DNA from 3 places in the Arthrobacter sp. alpha11c genome. Region 2 is predicted to be linked to each of the others. Evidence: riboswitches for the same ligand, from Rfam matches in the RefSeq annotation. Region 2 holds a riboswitch; each other region holds the start of a gene.
What was found. Region 2 has a riboswitch for cyclic di-AMP ahead of ACTAQJ_RS18460 (hypothetical protein). Riboswitches for the same ligand answer to the same signal wherever they lie in the genome.
Positions count from the first base shown of each region.

Region 1: linked by a shared signal. The riboswitch ahead of ACTAQJ_RS12750 (aggregation-promoting factor C-terminal-like domain-containing protein) and the one ahead of ACTAQJ_RS18460 (hypothetical protein) in region 2 are both predicted to bind cyclic di-AMP.
Region 3: linked by a shared signal. The riboswitch ahead of ACTAQJ_RS11775 (C40 family peptidase) and the one ahead of ACTAQJ_RS18460 (hypothetical protein) in region 2 are both predicted to bind cyclic di-AMP.

Region 1 covers NZ_CP196747.1:2,822,423-2,828,964, reverse strand. Annotated here, with positions in the region: gene ACTAQJ_RS12780 (nucleoside deaminase) at 1-29, opposite strand, end outside; gene upp (uracil phosphoribosyltransferase) at 52-687, shown strand; gene ACTAQJ_RS12770 (VOC family protein) at 736-1,113, shown strand; gene ACTAQJ_RS12765 (HAD-IA family hydrolase) at 1,159-1,863, shown strand; gene ACTAQJ_RS12760 (pyridoxal phosphate-dependent decarboxylase family protein) at 1,915-3,306, shown strand; gene ACTAQJ_RS12755 (MerR family transcriptional regulator) at 3,318-4,076, opposite strand; gene ACTAQJ_RS12750 (aggregation-promoting factor C-terminal-like domain-containing protein) at 4,261-5,076, opposite strand; cyclic di-AMP (ydaO/yuaA leader) riboswitch at 5,082-5,239, opposite strand; gene ACTAQJ_RS12745 (sensor histidine kinase) at 5,374-6,542, opposite strand, start outside.
Region 2 covers NZ_CP196747.1:3,967,756-3,974,297, forward strand. Annotated here, with positions in the region: gene ACTAQJ_RS18450 (PucR family transcriptional regulator) at 1-807, shown strand, start outside; gene ACTAQJ_RS18455 (AEC family transporter) at 951-1,871, shown strand; gene ACTAQJ_RS18460 (hypothetical protein) at 2,098-3,426, opposite strand; cyclic di-AMP (ydaO/yuaA leader) riboswitch at 3,429-3,579, opposite strand; gene ACTAQJ_RS18465 (hypothetical protein) at 3,709-3,942, opposite strand; gene ACTAQJ_RS18470 (ATP-dependent DNA ligase) at 3,990-5,057, shown strand; gene ACTAQJ_RS18475 (DUF6480 family protein) at 5,182-5,457, opposite strand; gene ACTAQJ_RS18480 (alpha/beta fold hydrolase) at 5,588-6,406, opposite strand; gene ACTAQJ_RS18485 (hypothetical protein) at 6,449-6,542, opposite strand, start outside.
Region 3 covers NZ_CP196747.1:2,602,811-2,609,352, forward strand. Annotated here, with positions in the region: gene ACTAQJ_RS11765 (HNH endonuclease) at 1-41, opposite strand, end outside; gene ACTAQJ_RS11770 (NlpC/P60 family protein) at 271-1,023, opposite strand; gene ACTAQJ_RS11775 (C40 family peptidase) at 1,122-1,850, opposite strand; cyclic di-AMP (ydaO/yuaA leader) riboswitch at 1,855-2,018, opposite strand; gene ACTAQJ_RS11780 (M23 family metallopeptidase) at 2,164-2,994, opposite strand; cyclic di-AMP (ydaO/yuaA leader) riboswitch at 3,001-3,230, opposite strand; gene ACTAQJ_RS11785 (iron-dependent transcriptional repressor DtxR) at 3,434-4,129, opposite strand; gene serC (phosphoserine transaminase) at 4,434-5,564, shown strand; gene ACTAQJ_RS11795 (DUF3027 domain-containing protein) at 5,648-6,313, opposite strand; gene ACTAQJ_RS11800 (cold-shock protein) at 6,322-6,542, opposite strand, start outside.

The DNA of each region.
Region 1 (6,542 bases), 1.1 Mb from region 2:
TCAGCGTGATACGGCTCGGTGGCGCTCATGTCTCAATGATAGTTTTGGACGATGCGCACACTCGTCGTGGACCACCCGCTGGTCGCTCACAAGCTCACCGTTCTGCGGGACAAGAACACCCCTTCACCGGTCTTCCGGCAGCTCACTGAAGAACTCGTCACTCTCTTGGCCTATGAGGCCACCCGTGAGGTTAAGACGCAGCCAGTCGAGATCGAGACCCCTGTCACCAAGACCATTGGCACGGCGTTCACCAAGCCGACGCCGTTGGTGGTTCCCATCCTGCGCGCTGGCCTGGGCATGCTTGAGGGCATGACCAAACTGGTTCCCACCGCCGAGGTGGGCTTCCTGGGCATGGCCCGCGACGAAGAAACACTGGACATCATCACCTACGCGGAGCGCCTCCCCGAGAACCTCATCGGACGTCAGATCTTCGTTCTGGACCCCATGCTTGCCACCGGCGGCACCCTGCGCGAAGCCATCAAGTTCCTCTTCAAGCGCGGCGCCTCGGACGTTACTTGCATCTGCCTGCTGGCGGCTCCGGAAGGCCTCGCCAAGTTGGAGGAGGAGTTGCAGGACGCCAACGTGAAGGTTGTCCTCGCTTCGATTGACGAGAAGCTCAATGAGAAGTCGTACATCGTTCCGGGCTTGGGCGACGCCGGTGACCGCCTCTACGGCGTGGCGGGCTAATCCTCACGCCTCTACCGCTTTCCGGTGCGCCCCGTTAGCCTGTGGCGCATGGACTGGAAACTTGAACTGGTGTTTGTCCCTGTGTCCGACGTGGATCGCGCGAAGGACTTTTACGTCAACAAAGTTGGTTTCAACGCCGATTTCGATGAGCGTCCCATGGACGGCATCCGCTTTGTGCAGTTGACCCCGCCGGGTTCGGCTTGTTCCATCGCGATCGGCGAGGGCCTCAGCGATGCCCCTCCCGGAACGGCGCCATCCCTTCAAATAGTGGTGAGCGACATCAACAAAGCTCACGAGCAACTCAAGGCCAACGGCGTCGAGGTCAGCGATATCGATGTCCAGGACTGGGGACACTTCGTCCATTTTGCGGACCCGGACGGCAATAAGTGGGCTGTGCAGTACATTCCGCACCGGCCCAACGGCTAAGTCACAGTTCGCCGCGACCCCTGCATGGTGCGGCAGGATGGAGCCATGAGCCATCCTGCCGAGCCAACCTCGTCTTCCGCGCAAGCCCAGCGATCGCCAGCCCTGACCGTCCGTGCTGTCCTGTTCGACATGGACGGAACACTGGTTGATTCCACGGCGATAGTCGAGCAGGTATGGCTGGAGTTCGCCGAACGATACGGCCTCGATTACAACGAGATCCTGCGGACGTCCCACGGGGTGCAAGCGGGCGATACTGTGCGCCGTTACGCTCCGGCCGACGCTGATTTTGAAGCCCTGACTGCCGAGCTTGGCGAGATGGAACGCACGCGAACCGACGGCGTGATTGCCCTCCCGGGCGCCGAAGCGCTGCTCGCCGCCCTGCCGGACGACGCCATCGCGCTCGTCACCTCCGCGGACCGCATCCTTGCCGACATCCGGATGAAGGCTGCCGGACTCTCCATGCCATCCACTACCGTCACGGCCGAAGGCGTTACGCGAGGCAAGCCGCACCCCGAGGGGTACCTCAAAGCCGCAGCGTTGCTGGGCGCGGAACCGGCCGACGTCGTGGTTTTTGAGGACGCTCCGGCAGGTATCGCAGCCGCCCGCGCCGCCGGGATGCGAACCGTGGTGGTCGGCGACGCCGGAGGGGAGCTTGAGCCGGGCATGTGGCGTATCCCGGACTACTCCGCCGTGACGGTCACGGCCGTGAAAGACGACGACGGCGGTCACCTCATCACCCTCACGCTCTAGCACTGTTCGCCTCCGCTGTTCCGACCGGTGAAGCGGGAGTAGGCTGTGCGCATGTCTGCGTTGCCGGAGGCGTACGGTGCTGCATTGGAGCGGGCCATGGCGCACGCTACGGATTGGCTTGCGTCGGTGCCCAGCCGTTCTGTCCGGCCCACATCCGACGCCGACCAGGTCGCCTCGACCCTTCTTTCGATCCTTCCCGATGAAGCAACGGATGCTGCTGACGTAGTAGATGAGCTCGCCGCATTGGCTGAGCCCGGGTTGATGGCAATCCAGTCCGGACGCTTCTACGGCTGGGTCATGGGCGGAACGTTGCCCGCTGCCATGGCCGCAGATTGGCTTGTCTCGGCATGGGACCAAAACGCCGGACTCAGGTTTGCGACTCCCGCGGCCGCTGCGATCGAAGAATCTGCCGCGGCATGGCTCCTGGAGTTACTGGATCTTCCGCGAGGGTCCGACGTCGGGTTCACCACTGGCGCTACAACGGCCAACTTCGCGGGCCTGGCCGCCGGGCGCCAATACCTCATGGACGAGGCAGGATGGGACCTGGCGGACCTTGGCCTGACCGGGGCGCCGCTCATCACAACGTTTGCCGGCCGGGAACGGCACGCAGCCGTGGATCTTGCCCTGCGCTATCTGGGGCTGGGAGCCTGCGTTCCTGTGGACACGGACGATCAAGGCAGGATCCTGCCGGACGCCCTCGCGGATGCCATGGATGAACAACCTGGACCTTCCCTCGTGTGCCTGCAGGCCGGCAACCTGCATTCCGGAGCGTTCGATCCGATGTCCGAAGCCATCACAGTAGCCCATGACCGCGAGGCCTGGGTGCATGTGGATGGCGCATTTGGGTTGTGGGCGGCGGTCAGCCCGAACCTGCGCGGGCGGCTGGCCGGAGTAGAGGCGGCCGATTCGTGGGCCACCGATGCCCACAAAACATTGAACGTCCCGTACGACTGTGGCTTGGCCATCGTGTCCCGGCCGGAAGCTCTGAGACGGGCCTTCAGCATCCATACGAGCTACCTCATTGCAACGGAGACCGGACTGGGCGATCCGTTCGACAAAGTTCCGGAACTGTCCCGCCGAGCCCGGGGCATCCCGGTGTGGGCTGCCCTCCGACAGTTGGGCCGGTCCGGAGTCATTGCCATGGTGGACAGGCTTGCGGCTAACGCCCGCGCGTTGGCGGAGGGCCTGGCGGAGATCCCGGGTGTGGAGATCCTGAACGACGTCGTTTTCACCCAAGTATCGGTCTCCTTCGGCAGTGATGACCGCACGCACCGGGTGACTCAGCGGCTCATGGCCGAAGGGATCGTGTGGATGTCGGGTTCCTCATGGCGAGGACGTGACATCCTCCGGATTTCGGTGAGCAACTGGTCCACCGACGCAGGTGACGTCGCTGCCTCCATCGCAGCCGTTAGAGGTGCGGCAGAGGCCGAACCGGAAGCATAGGGCCGTCTCGCTTACAAAGCCGAGCGCGCCTTTTCCAGGTAGGCCATCAGCCCGGCCAACTGCTCAGCGCTCCAGGGCAGTCCCGCGCTGATGGCCTTGCTGTTTTCCTGCCAGGCTGCACGCGCTGCGGCTTTGGTGTCCTCACTGGAGTGGAACATTGAACCGATGCCGTCCCATGAGCGTACCCATTCGTGGACGGAGGGGTCGGTGACGGGCGTCTTGGCTTGGACGTGTGCCAGTCCTTCTTCCACAAGGGCAGCCCACTGCTGCTTGGCGGCTTCGACTTTTTCTGCGCCGAGTTCTTCCCGCTTGTCCGCGAGTTGCTGGCGTTGTTCGGCTGTGAAGTTGTTTTCGAGCACGGTAATCATCTCCAACGTTGACATGAATTGTTCAGGGGTGGGCATGGCGCGTCCGTCCATGCGTGACAACAGCTCGCCCAAACGGTTTTGGAGCGCTTGGAGTTGCCGGGCGTGCTCCTGCACATGGACCAGCTGCTGTTGGAGGAGGCCTCGAAGGGACTCCAGATCATCCTCCGGGGTTTGCAGCGCTTTGCCGATGGCCGCGAGCGGAAGGCCCAGCATCTGAAGCGATCTGATCCGGTATAGCCGGCGAAGGTCGCCCTCCGAATACCGGCGATGACCGGACGCTGTCCTTTGGCTTGCGGACAGCAGCCCGATCTCGTCGTAGTGGTGGAGCGTCCGCACGCTGACGCCACACGCTGTGGCCAGCTCACCGATGCTCCACGGTCCGGATCCTCTTGTTCCCGTCATGAGCACAACGCTAAGTCCTGACGTAACGTCAGGTGCAAGTCGTCGTCACCTGAACGCGAAAACCGCCCCGGTTCCCGCCGTTAGCTGCAGTAATCACTGCTGCGACGGCGGAAAACGGGGCGGTAATCAGGCCCTGCACGTTTGAGCCCGCTGGGGTGGGCTCAAACCTGCCTATTGAGTTGGCTTAGTACCAGTTGTTGGCCAGGTGGAAGGCGAGGGCTGCCGAGGGGGAGCCGTAGCGTTCCTTGATGTAGTTCAGGCCCCACTTGATCTGGGTCTGGTAGTTGGTCTCCCAGTCAGCGCCGGCAGTTGCCATCTTGGAAGCCGGCAGGGACTGCACGATTCCGTAGGCACCACTGGACGCGTTGGTCGCCGTGGTCCGCCAGTTGGATTCCTTCTCCCACAGGGTGTTCAAGGCAGTCATTTCGCCCGGACCCCAGCCGTAGTTGGCGAGGATGCTGGCGGCGTATGCCTTGGCAGCAGCGGGATCGTCCACGGCCTTGGGAGCTGCGGCAGCGGCCGCGGCTGCAGCGGCGGCGGCATCGGCAGCCTGCTTGGCGGCTGCATCAGCGGCAGCCTTCTCGGCGGCGGCCTGTGCGGCAGCAGCCTGGTCGGCGGCGGCTTTCTCGGCCGCAGCCTTCTCGGCAGCAGCTGCTTGTGCGGCGGCAGCTTGGTCTGCGGCAGCCCTGTCGGCTGCGCCCTTCTTGGCAGCGGCATCCAAAGAAGCAGAAATTTCCGCTGATTTGTTGCTGATCTGGGCGGTAGCCTGCGTCTCGGACGCCTGGCTCGTTTCGGGGAGATTGAATGCGGCGTTTGCGGCCTGGCCGAGCGATGCGACGCCCAATGCTGCGGCAACGACTCCTGCAACAACGGACATTCGTTGCCCGGTCTTGCCGCGGCGTGCAGCGTTCTTCAGAACGGTTTGCGACTTCGTCAGGGGAGCATTGTGTTCGTCACGGTGACGCGCGGAAGGGCGCGTCTGATCGTTGAATTCAGACATGTGTGATTACCTCTCAGCGCCTGCGGAGTTAGCTGTCGGGTTCGGATGAGGTCATCCGGCCGCGCGCGTAGCTGCGGCTTCACCCCAAGGGCAAGGAAAGTACTGTGCCCGGAGACTCTGGGTCCCCCGTCTCTGCCTCGAATGAGAACGGAACTCCGGGAAGTGGCAGAGCTCGGCGCATCCCGGGTGTGGGCCAGTTAGGGGCGACCCACCCTTTCGAAGGTACAGGAGGTTTCGGCTTAAGTCACATTTGGGTAACAGAGATCACGTTCACGGCGCGTCATGTTGCCTGATTCGTTATATGCGTTCGTTCGAAGCTGTGGGGAAGCGAAGAGCGAATTCCGTGCGTCCCGGCTGGGACGTTACTTCCACACTTCCGCCATGCGCCTGGACGATGGATTCGACGATTGACAAGCCCAATCCGGAGGTTCCTTCCGAGCCTGATCTCGCCGCGTCAGCCCGGGCAAAACGCGAGAAAATACGGCCTTGGAACCCAAGAGGAATACCAGGCCCGTTGTCAGTGACCGTGACCACCGCGCTACCGTCCGCGGAAAGCGTGACGCCTGTGACCACCGTGGTACCTGGATCGGTGTGCTTGCGGGCGTTGGAGAGCAGATTGGCCAACACCTGATGCAGCTGGGTTGCGTCCCCGCGCACCGTAATGGGCTCGTCAGGGAGTTGGAGCTTCCAGATGTGGTCCGGTGCCATCACCTTTTCGTCGCTGACGGTCTCGATCACCAGCTGCGTCAGGTCCACATCCGTGACCTTCAGCGGCTGGCCTTCGTCCAGGCGAGCCAGCAGCAACAGGTCCTCCACAAGCGTGGTCATGCGTTCAGACTGGCTCTGGACCCGTGCCAGCGACTTCCTGCCGTCATCCGTGAAGTTCTCCGTCATACGAAGCAGCTCGGTGTATCCGCGGATGGCGGTCAGCGGCGTCCGGAGTTCGTGGGAGGCATCGGCAACAAACTGCCGGACCTTGGTTTCGCTCTCCTGACGGGCTTCCAGGGCCCTGGAAACGTTGTTGAGCATTTGGTTTAAAGCGTGGCCAACGCTGCCCACTTCAGTTCCAGGATGGGAGGCCGACGGCGGTACGCGCACCGCGAGTGCCACCTCACCGGCGTCGAGGGGAAGGCGCGATACTTTGGTTGCAACCTCCGAGAGTTGCTCCAGCGGGCGCATGGTCCGGCGGATGATGACGGTACCGGCGAGGCCGATCAGCACCAGGCCGCCCAGGGAAACAAACACCATGGTCCAAACCAGCGACGCCTCGGCGTTTTGCTTGTCAGCCAACGGCAAGCCCGTCACAATGACGTCGCCGTAGGTGGTCTCAACAGCCACCAGCCGGTAGTCGCCGTTGGACAATGAACGGTCCACAGGCCGGTTGTCGCGGGGGAGTGAGAGCAGGACCTGCTTGTCTTCTGCCGAGAGTGCGACCCGGCGACCGTTTGCGTTTAGCAGGCCCGAGT
Region 2 (6,542 bases):
ACAGCCGAATCAGAGTTCCGAAGGAGGCGGGAGCAGGAGTTCCTGGCCGCCTGTGCCGGCGAGTCGAACGCCGTGGCAGCGGTGGCCGGTTGGAAGGAGATCCAGGGCCGCGGTCCGTGGCAACTGGTGACCATCCTGGACGCGGATGGTGGCGGAACCGACGTCGACCCCATTGCCGCAACGCTAACCCACCGGACAGCAGCGTTGCAGTCCACTATTGGTGTCAACGCCGCGTTATTCAGCGCCGGGACGGAGACGCATTCCGTTGTCCTGTTCCGGGAATCCGGTGGCCGGGCGGATCACGCCCAGGTCCTGGTGCACTATCAATTGGAGCTCGCCAAGCGGGCGGGCCGCACGGTGGACCGGGTGATCCTGGGCATCAGTGAGCCGTTGCAGGTCATCCGGCAATTGGCAGGCGCGTACAGGCAATCGAAGGTTGCAGCGCAGGCCGCAGCCGTTGATCCGCCCCTCGGGGAACTGGTGGAGAGCCGGGCGGTTGGCGTTTATCAACTCTTCGATCGTCTTCAGGCGCCGGGCGGTTGGGACGATACGGGCTCCGTTCATTTCCGGACTTTGGAGGACCAGGATAAGAACGGCGAACTCCTGCCCGTGCTGGAACTGCTCTATGACAACGACAGCTCAGTGCAGGATGTGGCAGCGAAACTTCACCTGCACAGGAGCAGCATCTACAACCGCCTCGGCCGGATCCGCCAACTCATCGGAGCTGATCCGTTGAGCGGTGGCATCCGGCTTGAGCTGCATGCTGCACTGAAGGCCCAGCGGTGGGCCTCGCGGCCCCGGATTTAGCGCGTGCCGTGCCGGTGAGTTGCGCGGGCTATGGAACGCCTGTTGTGGAACGCCTGTTGTGGAACGGGGACGCCTGAAGTGGACAGTCCTTCAGGCGTCCCCTACGCTGAGAAAGCGGTTTCTCAACAATTTTTAGGAGCAAGGTGGGCGGCGTTGTCTCGGGAATCCTCATCGTCGCTTCGGTCATCGCGGTGGGTTATTTCGCCACCCGCTACAAAGTGTTGGCTCCTGATGTCCAAGGCGCACTGACTCGAACGGCGTTCTACATCACCAATCCTGCGCTGCTCTTCACGGTGGTAGGTGAAAGCGATATCCGTGCAGCACTCGGGGTCGACGCCCCTCTTGCGCTCCTGTCAGCAGCCGTCATAGGCCTTCTCTATTGTTTGCTGAGCTTCGTGTTCTTCCGGCGGCCGGTGGCGGAAACGGCGGTTGGTGCCATGGCCAGCAGTTATGCCAACGCGAACAACATTGGCATTCCTGTCTCGTTGTATGCAGTGGGCACGGCGCAGCACGTTGCTCCGGTCCTTCTGGTTCAACTCCTGATCATGGCGCCCTTCTACCTCAGCGTCCTGGGCGTGGCAGGTGGTTCAAAAATCTCCTGGAAACGGATGCTGTTGCAGCCCTTCTCCAATCCCATGATTATCGCCTCGGGGCTGGGGGCGGTGATGGCTCTGACGGGGTGGGATGCGCCGGAGCTCGTCCAGAAACCCATTGACATGCTGGCCGGCGCTGCCGTCCCCATGGTTCTGCTGGCTTTTGGCATGTCGCTGGCAGGCAAGGCGCCCCTCCAAAAAGGCGATGGCCGCGTGGAGACAGTAGTGGCAACCACTCTGAAGGTGGCTGGCATGCCCGTGGTGGTCTGGGTGTTGGGGCGCTTTGTGTTCGGGTTGGAGGGTCAGCACCTCTTGGCCAGCGTCATCCTGGCCGCACTTCCAACCGCCCAGAATGTCTTCCTTTTCGCTTCTCCCTACGGACGCGGAATGACAATGGCCAGGGACGTCATCCTCTGCACAACCGTGCTTTGCATAGTGGCGTTGGTTGTGGTGGCGTGGCTGCTTGGCTAGAAGCGATCCATACCAGGGACAAGCGGCGCACGGAACAAGATGAGGCAGGCACCTGGGTGCCTGCCTCATCTCGTTGCAGTGATTTCTTGTTGCCGTGATTCCTAGGCCCGACGCAACCGTTGGCAGCTCCAACGGCCCATCCGATGACGGAAGGTGGCAGTGCGGCTGCTGCTGCAGTACCGGCCGTGCCATCCGACGTGCTTGCTGGTCCTGGGAAGTTGCGTGCTCACTTCAAAATCCCCGTCGCGCCGTCGAGTATGCCGTCCAGGTCCAGTGCTGAACCACTGGACGGCGTGGTGCTGGGGCTCCCGGTCGGCTTTGGCTTTGGCGCCGGAGTCTGTGTTGGAGTAGGCGCCGGAGTGACGGTGGGCGTCGGCGTCGTCGTGGCAGGTGGGGTGGTAACCGTGTCCGACGGAACCGGGCTCGGGGCCGGCTGGGTTGGGACAGGAGTTGTCACGCCCGGCACAGGAACAACAGCGGACGGGACTGCCGAAGGGACCCAAACAGGATCCGCGAGTGAAACTTGCGGAGTAGGAATGGACGACGCCGATCCCTGAGCGGGTGCCTCTTCTGACGACTGCGTTGCAACAGTTGCCGGCTGTCCGGCCTCGCTGCTGGCCGACGAAGCAGAGGTACTGGAGTAGGACGAGCTGGGCGCAGGGGCGGCCGAAGTTGACTGCCTGCTGTCGCCACCTGTCTTTGCGTCACTGGCTTCCTGGGCCGGTGCTTCCTTCCCGAAGAAGGGAAGCTCGAAGGCCTGGCTCATGGTGCCAACGGTCAATACCAAGCCCAATGCTCCAGCGACAACTGCCATGCGCTGGCCCATTGTCTTGACCGAGGCGGCCTTGGTGAGGACGGCGTGTGGTTCGTGGCTGAAGGACGACGCTCCGAAAGCAGGGGCGACGCTTGCCGAGGACTGGACAGCCGTTGTCGCGGAAGGGGCTGTTCCGCTCTCGGATTCTTGGGCGCGAAGGGCTTTCCGGCTTGCGAGACCAGCGGCGGCGGTCGCGGCTGCGGCGAGCTGGGCAGGGCTCTTCGCCGGAACGATCGGAATGGCAGCGGTAGCGGGGTCCGGTTCGTGCGCGGCGGGGGTGGGTGCAGCGGCGGGCGTGGGCGCCTGAACGATCGGGATAGCAGCGGTGGCAGGCTCGGGATCCGTAGCCGGTTCGGGAGCGACCGGTTCGCGCGCCGGAACAGCTGGAATCGCAGCAGTCGCCGGCTCCAGGGGAGCAGAAACTACCGCAGCAGAATCCGCCGCAGCAGAGTCCGCCGGTGCTGTTTCTGCTGGAGCAGTTTTAGCCGGAGCTGACTCAGCAGAAATAACTGCCTGCGCTGCCCGTTCACGCTCTGCCGCGCGAGCGGCCGCGCGCGTGGTGGGTGCCGCAGGGGCGGGAGCAGGAGCGGTGGTGGGTTCCGGCGTCGTGCCTATTAAACCCGCTTCTGCTTCTGGCGTGCTGGTGGAGGATCCGCTGGGTTGGGCCCGACGGCGTCCGGTTGGCTGGGTACGCTCGCGCGCTATTTGGGCGCGGCGCGGCTGATCCATGGTTGGGGACATGGTGGTTGCCTCTCAACGCCTGCGAGGTTAGCTGTCGGGTTCGGACGAGGCCGTCCGGCCGCGCAAGGCGGCTTCACCCCAAGGGCCTATGAAAAATCAGGCCCGGGAACTCTGGGTCCCCCGTCTCTGCCGCGAGTCTGGCGGATTCCGGTTTGCGGCAGAGCTCGGCGTCAACCCGGAAGCGGCCCAGCGGAGATACGGGTCGCTCTTAGACCGTACATGAGCGCCATAGTAAAGTCACATTAATGTAACGGGCGGGACGCCTTCCAGCGCGAAGGTGCGTTAGGACTTAGGCTCCGGGGCCGGAGCCGGGGCTGGCAGCTCGTGCTGGATCCTTTGGACTTGGTGTGCGTAATGGGTCTCGGGTCGGAAAATTTCGTCCGCCACACCCAGCATCCCACCCGTGGCGCCGCGCCGGGCTTTCCCCTTGCTGTTCTGGCGGGAGACCCAGAACCAAAGGGCCGCAATGAGGGCAGGTGCTGCCAGTACTGCCACTAGAACGGCCAAGATATCCATGGCCCAAGACTAGCTTCCGCCGCGAGCGGCAGGTAGAACATAGTCGTATGGACCTCCCAGTGATGCCGCCCATTTCGCCCATGCTTGCCAAGTCCGTTCCTTCGATCCCTGATGTAGGCCATTTTGAGCCAAAGTGGGACGGGTTCAGGACCATCGTTTTCAAAGACGGGGATGAGATCATCCTGGGCAGCCGCAACGAACGTCCCATGACTCGGTATTTCCCTGAACTGGTGGAAGCGCTGAAGAAGAACCTCCCGGACAAATGCGTGATCGACGGCGAAATCGTCCTCATAGCTGACAACAGGCTCGACTTCGAGGGCCTTCAGCAGCGCATCCATCCTGCCGATAGCCGTGTGCGGATGCTTGCCGAGAGCACCCCGTCCTCCTTCATCGGATTCGACATCCTCGCGCTGGGAGACGAGAACCTCATGGACAAGCCGTTTTCCGAGCGTCGGGCCACCTTGGAGAAGGCACTGGCCAAGGCTGAGGCGCCCGTCTACGTAACGCCGGCGGTGACCGAACTCGATCAAGCACAGGAGTGGTTCGTGCAGCTGGAAGGTGCTGGGCTCGACGGTATACTTTCCAAACCGCTGGAGGGGACGTACCAGCCGAATAAGCGCGTCATGTTCAAAACCAAGCACGAACGGACCGCGGACTGCGTGGTGGCTGGATTCCGCTGGCACAAGACGGGAAAGGTTGTCGGGTCGATGCTGCTTGGGCTGTATAACGACGCCGGTCAGCTGCAGCACGTGGGGGTGGTGGCGTCATTTCCCATGGCCAAGCGCGAAAGCCTGGTGGCCGAACTTGAGCCGTACCAGACGGAATTCAGCGAACATCCTTGGGGCCAGTGGGCCGATCAAGGAGATGCGGCAGCAACGGGTTCCCGAATGCCGGGTGCGCAGAGCCGGTGGAGCGCAGGCAAGGACTTCTCCTTTGTTCCCCTCCGGCCCGAGCTCGTCATCGAGGTTGCCTACGACTACATGGAAGGCGACCGGTTCCGGCACACCACCCAGTTTCGTCGGTGGCGGCCGGACCGGACTCCGGAGAGCTGCACCTACTCGCAACTGGACGAACCCGCTGATTACGACCTCGGGGAGATCCTGAGGCTGCCGTAGCCTTGGTTGCTCCTCAGGTGTGGTTCTACGTTGTTGAGCCGCTGTTACGTTGTTGGACCGCTAATACGTTGTTGGACCGCTAATACGTTGTTGCCCAACAACGTATTAGCGGTTTGGCGACGAGCTACTCTTCGTGCCCCTGGTCGCTGCTCATGCTGCCCTCCGCCGGTGGGGTTTCGCCCGGAGGTACGCCGCCCCCAGGCTCGAGTCCCGTGACGTTGCCGTCCAGGGGATCAGGGTTGGCGGACGCTGCAGGATCGTCGTCTTCGTCCTGGCGCATGTCTGGATCGGTGTGGACATCATCCGGGTCGCCAGCGGTGTCGCCCACCGTGTCGTCTGGCTCGGCTGCGCCAGAGGCGCCGAAGGTCCGGGGATCGTCCTCAGGGTCATAGCTGGTCATGGTCGCCCTTCCTAAGCAAACTTACTATTGTGCTTGCCCGGCCAGCCTAGTCTCCAGATCGTAAACCCAACAAGGGGCACCCACGCCGGGGCCCGCCGTCGTGCATTAGTGCCTAACTCTGGCGGGACGCCTAACTCTGGCGGGACGTCGCCGCGACAAAGCTCCTGATAGCGTCCGCCACGGCTTTGGGGCGCATGTGCTGTGCAACGTGGCCCACGCCCGGGATTTCCACCAGCCGCCCTTGCGGGATTGCCCGCGAGAGGCGAAGTGCCCATACCGGCCCGGCCACATGATCACGGCTCCCTCGGAGCACCAGCACGGGAGTTCGCACTTTGGCCAACTGCTTCTCGGTCGGGTACTTCATCATCACCGGCAGCTCGGTGACGTACCAGCGCGGCCCACATTGCAGGTAGTCAGTGATCACAATCCAGTTGGACGATGGGCTTTCGCGGAGAAGGCCGTCCAGGAACAGGGCCAGCGACTGCCGCGCCACATTCTTGTGCCGGGAGTCCACCACAGGGCCCATGAGGACCAGCTGCATCGCGCGCTCAGGCTCGAGGAGGGCCGCTTCGATGGCGAACTGCACGCCCATCGAATGACCCACCAGGATGTACGAATCAATGCCGCACGCCTTGAGTGCCTCGGCAATGAATGCGCCATAGTCCTCCACGGAAAGTTGCCGGCCCGGTTTTGGCGTCCCGGCAAAACCCGGAAGGTCCAGTGAATAGGTGGGGGCGCTCGCGGCCAGGAGGGCATGAAGCCTGGCGAGGTAGCGGTGCGAAACACCGATACCGTGGATGAGGATGTAAGCGGGCTCCCTCTGATCCCCGGATTCGGCAGGCTCGGGGTTGGCATGGCCGCCCGGCCGCGGCGGTGCCGTTCCATCCGTCCAAAGAATCCGGCCGGTCAGCCCGCAGGCCTCGACGTCGGCAGATAGTAGCGTCGTCAGCTCCCGAACCTCCGGTCCTCAATTGTGCCCGAACTGCGGAAGCTAGTCCCGGGCGGCGTCGTCCGATTCGGCGGGGTCGCCGGCCGCGCGCGATGCGTCAGGGGCGGCGGCAGCATCGGCCGCGTCCCGGCGTCGG
Region 3 (6,542 bases), 1.4 Mb from region 2:
GCCAGCGGTTCATATCCAGCATTCAGAACGAGTGTGCGCATGCACGTACCTCTTCACGGCCGCACCCGTCAGGGGCACGAGGGCCGGCTGCCCTCTGCTTGTACGGGCTGTGGATCGACAACACAAGGGTAAGCACTTATATGCCATATCAACGAATTTTTCCGCCGTTTCACCTGCGGTGTTGGCGAAAGTTCATGTGCGGGACACCCCGTGGTTAAAGCGGAACACCCCGCCGGCCTGAGCCTGCGGGGTGTTCCGTGGAGTATTTGATCAGCCGTTGACGCGGATGAAAACGGGGCCGGAGCCAACGTTCACGCTGAACAGTGCCGTGGTGGATCCGTTCCATCCACCGTGGACTGCCATGCCGTTGCCGACGTAAACAGCGATGTGTGCCATTCCGCCGTAGCCACCGTTGGCATAGTAAGCGAGATCGCCAGGCTGGGCTTCAGCTGCACTGACCGTGCGGCCGAGGGAGAGGTAGCCGGCCGGCCAATCGTGGAAGTGAATACCGACGGCGGCCAGCGAGTTGGTCACCAGCATGGTGCAGTCCTGCGTGACGCCGAGCTGAGCGTAGGCCGCTGCAGCGATAGCCGCACCGAGGCCGCTGGACGCAGCAGGCGCCTTGGCCGCGGACGCATCAGTGTTGACCGCCAAAGTAGCGGTGCCGCCGGCAGCCGGAGCTTCCTTGGCAGGTGCCTTCTCGACGACGGGAGCGGGGGCTTCCACAGTCTTGACCACGGGGCGCTCGTAGGAAATGGCAACGCTGGAATCGGCAGCAATGGTGGCCTGGGCAACCGACTGCACGTCAAGGGTGGACGCAGACGTAGATTCGCGCTGGACGTTGGTGTCCGCAGCATTTGCAGCAACGCCGCTGGTCAGGACAAGGCCCGACGCAGCTGCGATCACTGCTGCCTGACGGCCAACGCCACCGGCGTTGTCGCTGACAGCCTTTGCAATGACGGCAAGTGAGCTGGTCTTGGGGGCCTCAGCTCTATGCCGTGCAACCTTGTTTGCACTGGTCATGATTACTCTCTTTTCGTATCCGCGCACGGTGGGGTCGCACGCGGGTTATGGGCTGCCAGCACTTGGGGGGCATGCTGGCTTACCCCGAATGGGATTTTCTAGCGGAGGGTGTAGAACGAGGACGTGCCGGTGGAGGCCGCGGAGTGCAGGAGCGTGCCCTGGCTGGGGTTCAAAGCGCTGATCATCATGCCGTTACCGACGTAGATGCCCACGTGGGCTCCGCCGTTCTGCACGACGAGGTCGCCAGGCGCAGGGGTGCTGGTGGGGGTCATGACCGTCCAGGCATTGACGCGGGGGATGCTGATGCCGGCCTGGGCGTAAACCCACTGGGTAAATCCGGAGCAGTCCCAGCCGTTGGGGGAAGTGCCGCCCCAAACGTAGGGGTGGCCGATGCCGGTGTAGGCAATTGCTGCAAGTCCTGAGGCTGCCGCGCTTGAAGCGGCATCCTTGGCCTTGGAGGACAGGGCACCGAGGGTGCCGTTCGCTTGGTCTTCGGTTGCCGTGCGCTGGGAGGCCCGCTGAACCTTGGGAGCTTCCTTGGTAGCCACAACGGGGCTCTCGAAGGAAACGGTTGCGGTGGGCTCCGCGGTAACAACTGCGGTGGCGACCAACTGCTGGGTGCTGGAGGATTCCGACTTGGAAACGTCGGTGTCAGCGGCCTGGGCCGGGAGTCCAACGCTGAGAACGAGCCCCGAGGCTGCGGCCAGAACGGCGGCTTGGCGGCCTACGGTGCCTGCATTGGTTGAGACAGCCTTGGAAAGGGTGTTCAACGGGTTCGTGCGAACCAATTCGGCGCGATGGCGCGCAGGGGTAGTGCGTGATGACACGAAGGTAGCCTCTCCCAATGCCTGCGAGGTGAGCTGTCGGATTCGGATGGGAGTCATCCGGCCGCGCGGCTTCAAGGAAGCTTTTGCGACTTAACCCCAAGGTCTTCTGACTCGAAGACCAAAATTGGTTCCCCCGCCCCTGCCAGACGATTTTTGCGAACGGACCTCGAGTGGTGGCAGAGCTAGGCAATCCACTCAAGTGCATCGGCCCCCTAAAAAGCCGATGCGCTTTAGACGGTACAACAGATGTTCGTGAATGTCACATTCAGGTCACGGGGCGTGTCATGGATGCGAGAGGCAACCATCAACTGGCTCAGAGCCAGCCCATGGGATCTACGACCTCGCCGTTTACCTGGACCTCGAAGTGGAGGTGGCAGCCCGTAGAAGCTCCTGTGGTGCCACTCAGCGCGACCGTATCGCCGCGGCTGACAGTCTGTCCCACTTTGACGTTGAAGGACGACAGGTGGTTATACGTGGTCTCGAGGCCGTTGCCGTGATCAATCACCACGCGGTTGCCTCCGCCGTACTCATGCCACCCAGCGAACGTGACCTTGCCTGCGGCCGCCGCGTGAACGGCGGTTCCGCACTGGGCCACGAAGTCCTGGCCACGGTGGAAGTCACCGGTGCCGCCGGTAAGGGGGCTGACACGGTAGCCAAACGGTGATGCCGTGACCAGCTTGTCCAGCGGACTTCCCAAGGTGCCAAGTGAGGAGGCGCGCTGGATGCTCCCCGCTGACTGGGCGCTCAGCAACTGCTTGAGCTTGCCGTCAGGATCAGCGGCGGTAGCGACTGCTGCACGACTGAAATCAATTTTGGCAGAGGCTGCTGCAGAAACTTCCGGTTGGCTGCCACCGGGCACGGAGAGGGCCGCCTCGGCCTGTCCGGACTCGGACGTGGCCATGACGGGGCTTGTGGCAGGCAGGCCTACAGTCAGGGCAAGTCCGGTGGCGGCAAGCGCGACACCGGCCTTCTGCCCGACACCACTGGCTGCGGCGAAGTCGGCTACCTGGCGCAACGGGCTCTTACGGCGGCGCACCTGACGCGGGGTGTCGCGTGGCCGGATCTCCATTGCGGCGCGGGCTGGCCGTAGCTCAGCAGCGGGGCCGGACGCGCGGCGGCGGCCCCTGACGTTCTGCGATGTCAAACTCTGTTCCTCTCTGGAAAGCCTGCGAAGTTAGCTGTCGGATTCGGGTCAGAGAGTTCAAAGACCCGGTCCGCACGAAGCGCAAACGGCACACAGGTATCCCCGGGAGGACTTGCGTTAGTAGGCACTTCTGCTGCGGACTTCACCCCAAGGCTGCTTCTTTAGGCAGCCGCTTGTGGTTCCCCCGCCTCTGCCAGTAGTTGATGACACACCTGATCTGCTGGCAGAGCTCGGCTCCAGATCAGGTAACGCTTTGGTATCGGCGCTAGTAGATAACTATAGGTGATTAAAGCCCGCAGTAATAAATTCGTTATCTTTCCAAACGACCGTGTTGTGGGTGGCCCCCATATCATCAGTCGCGGAAATCCGCAGGTCACACGCGCGCCGACCATCCCAAAGTGAGATCTGACACTCCCCGCGGTCAGAGGGAAAGTCAGAGTCAGCTGACGGCGACGAAGACGTGCGCAGCTACCTCGGGAGGCAGCTCCAGCGCTCCTTCAATGCCGGGAACGCGGACGGAGATGTACTCCCCCACCCGTTCCAAGGAGACAGTTGCGCCAGGACGAATTCCGCCTTCGTCGAGCTGGGTGAGGAGCTCGGGCTCAACCTGGATGGGTTCAGCAAGGCGGCTGACCACTACGCGTGAATCGGCAGCGTACCCGTCCATCGCATGCAGCAGGTTCACGTCCAAGCGGGCAAGGGGCTGGCTGGCGAGGCCGCCAAGCGCTTCCAAACCCGGGATGGGGTTGCCATACGGTGACTCGGTGGGGTGCTCCAACAACTCATAGAGCCGGCGTTCCACCCGTTCGCTCATGACATGCTCCCAGCGACATGCTTCGTCATGAACGTACGCCCAGTCCAGACCAATGACGTCGGCCAGGAGCCTCTCGGCAAGGCGGTGCTTCCGCATGACTTCGGTGGCCCGCTTGCGCCCGGCTTCGGTCAGCTCCAGGTGGCGGTCGTTGGACACAATCACCAGGCCATCGCGTTCCATGCGTCCAATGGTCTGGGAAACCGTGGGACCCGAGTGCCGCAGACGCTCCGCAATGCGTGCGCGAAGAGCCACGATGTTCTCTTCTTCAAGCTCCAAAATGGTCCGAAGATACATCTCAGTGGTATCGATCAGATCCGTCATCCAGCTCAGCTCTCCTCGAACGCATTTCTTGCGTAATCTCCACCGTACCGCGTCCCAGCCAAGGTGGACGGCGTGCAACCGACACCTCAGGAACGTCAACCCCAGCCTAGCTTATTTGGAATTACTCTGGATAATTTTTCCCCGCGCCGCGATGCCCGTGGTGGTCCGGCATTCCACGTGGCGGACTATGACAACCGCAGATTCCTGACGGCGGGTCCGGTCAGGCAGAATGAGGGAGTCGAAGGGGCAGCCGATGCCACCTGCCCACCTCCCCCTCTCTAACCGATACCCATTGGAGCCATACGTGAGCGACAACAGCATCACTATTCCCGCCGACCTGCTGCCCAAGGACGGACGCTTCGGCGCGGGACCGTCCAAGGTCCGCCCGGAACAGGTCCAGGCCCTGTCTGCCGCATCGACCACCATTCTTGGCACGTCACACCGTCAGGCGCCGGTCAAGAACCTGGTGGGTTCGGTCCGCGAAGGGCTCAGCCAGTTCTTCCGTGCACCTGAGGGCTACGAGGTTGTCCTCGGCGTCGGCGGTTCCACTGCTTTCTGGGATGTAGCGGCTTTTGGCCTGGTTGAGAAAAAGGCCCAGCACCTCTCCTTCGGTGAGTTCGGTTCCAAGTTTGCCGCGGCCACCAACAAAGCCCCGTTCCTGGATGAATCCTCCATCATCAAGTCCGAGCCCGGCACGCGGCCGGTCTCCCGGGCGGAGGCTGGCGTTGACGTCTATGCCTGGCCTCAGAACGAGACCTCAACTGGTGTTGCAGCCCCCGTGAAGCGCGTCGAGGGCGCCGACGCCGGTTCGCTCGTCCTGGTGGACGCTACTTCAGCAGCCGGCGGGCTGGACGTTGACGTCGCCGAATCGGATGTCTACTACTTCGCCCCGCAGAAGAACTTCGCCTCTGACGGCGGCCTGTGGCTGGGCCTGTTCTCCCCCGCGGCACTGGAGCGCGCTGCTCGGATCAAGGCCAGCGACCGCTGGATCCCGGACTTCCTGGACCTCCAGACCGCAATCGAGAACTCCAAACTGAACCAGACGTACAACACACCTTCACTGTCCACGCTGGTGACCTTGGACGCGCAGGTGCAGTGGCTCAATAGCAATGGTGGACTGGACTTCGCCAGCAAGCGCACAGCAGACTCTGCCAGCCGCATCTACTCCTGGGCTGAGGCTTCCGAGTACGCCACACCGTTCGTCGCCAAGGCTGAGGACCGCTCCAACGTCATCGCCACCATCGACTTCGATGACTCCATCGACGCGGCTGCAATCGCCAAGATCCTGCGTGCCAACGGCGTCGTGGACACCGAGCCGTACCGCAAGCTTGGGCGAAACCAGCTCCGCATTGCCACTTTCGTCGCTATCGAACCGGACGACGTCTCAGCCCTGCTCGCCAGCATCGACTACGTCGTGGGCGAACTCAAGAAATAGCTCTGAAGAAGTAACTGTCGCGGAATTCCGCGCAAGGCGGGAAACGGCGTCGTCAGGGTTCTTCCCGGACGGCGCCGCTGCCGTTAATCGCCTGGACGGGCGACGTCGTCGTCCTCTTCGTCGGCTGGCTCGGCTTCATCAGCTTCTTCGCCATCCTCCGCGTCGGGATCGGATGTTTCGGCGGCGTCGTCTTCATCTGCCTGCACGGATTCCTCGGACACTTCCTCAACCGTCTCCTCCACCAAGGGTGTCTCGTCTTCCGGGCGGACACGCTTTGCCCACGGGACCCATTCCGGGGCCAGGATGGAATCTTCAGAGGGCAAGAGGCCAAGCTCGCTGACTGTGACGGTCTTTGACCGGGAATTGCGCGTGATCACGGCGTACCACTTCCACCCGCCGTATCCCGCAAGCTTCGACTCGAACAAGTGCGTGACCACGCGGTCGCCCTCGGACTTTGCGCCTACGTGGGCACCCACCTCGCCCGGGTCGGAGATAGTCTCCACCGCTTCCCGCGCGACGTCGACGGCGGCAGCCAGGAACGCATCCGGTTTGCCAGTGCGCCACACGGGTAAGCCGGCCCGCGGCTTGGCTGCGACCGGCTTCCGCGCAGGGGTGTCGCTGTTTTCAGGGGCTTGCCCGTTGACAGGATTCCCCCCGGTGACAGGAACTGGGGCGACGGCAGTAACGGCCTCAGGGCTGGCCTGCGCGTCCCTTCCGGCCTGTGTATCCTGTGCGGATTCCGAAGTCATGGCAGTTCCTAGGCTTCCAGCTCGTCGGCAACCTTGCGCAGCGCCATACCGATCGCCTTGGCCTTGTTGCCTTCCGGGTACTTGCCGGACGACAAAGTACCGGACAAGTTATCCAGCACGGTCACGAGGTCCTGCACCAAAGGCGCCAGGTCCTTGGCGTTCATGCGCTTGGCCTTGGCGATGGAGGGCGTCTTGTCCAGGACCCGAAGGCCCAATGCCTGGGCACCGC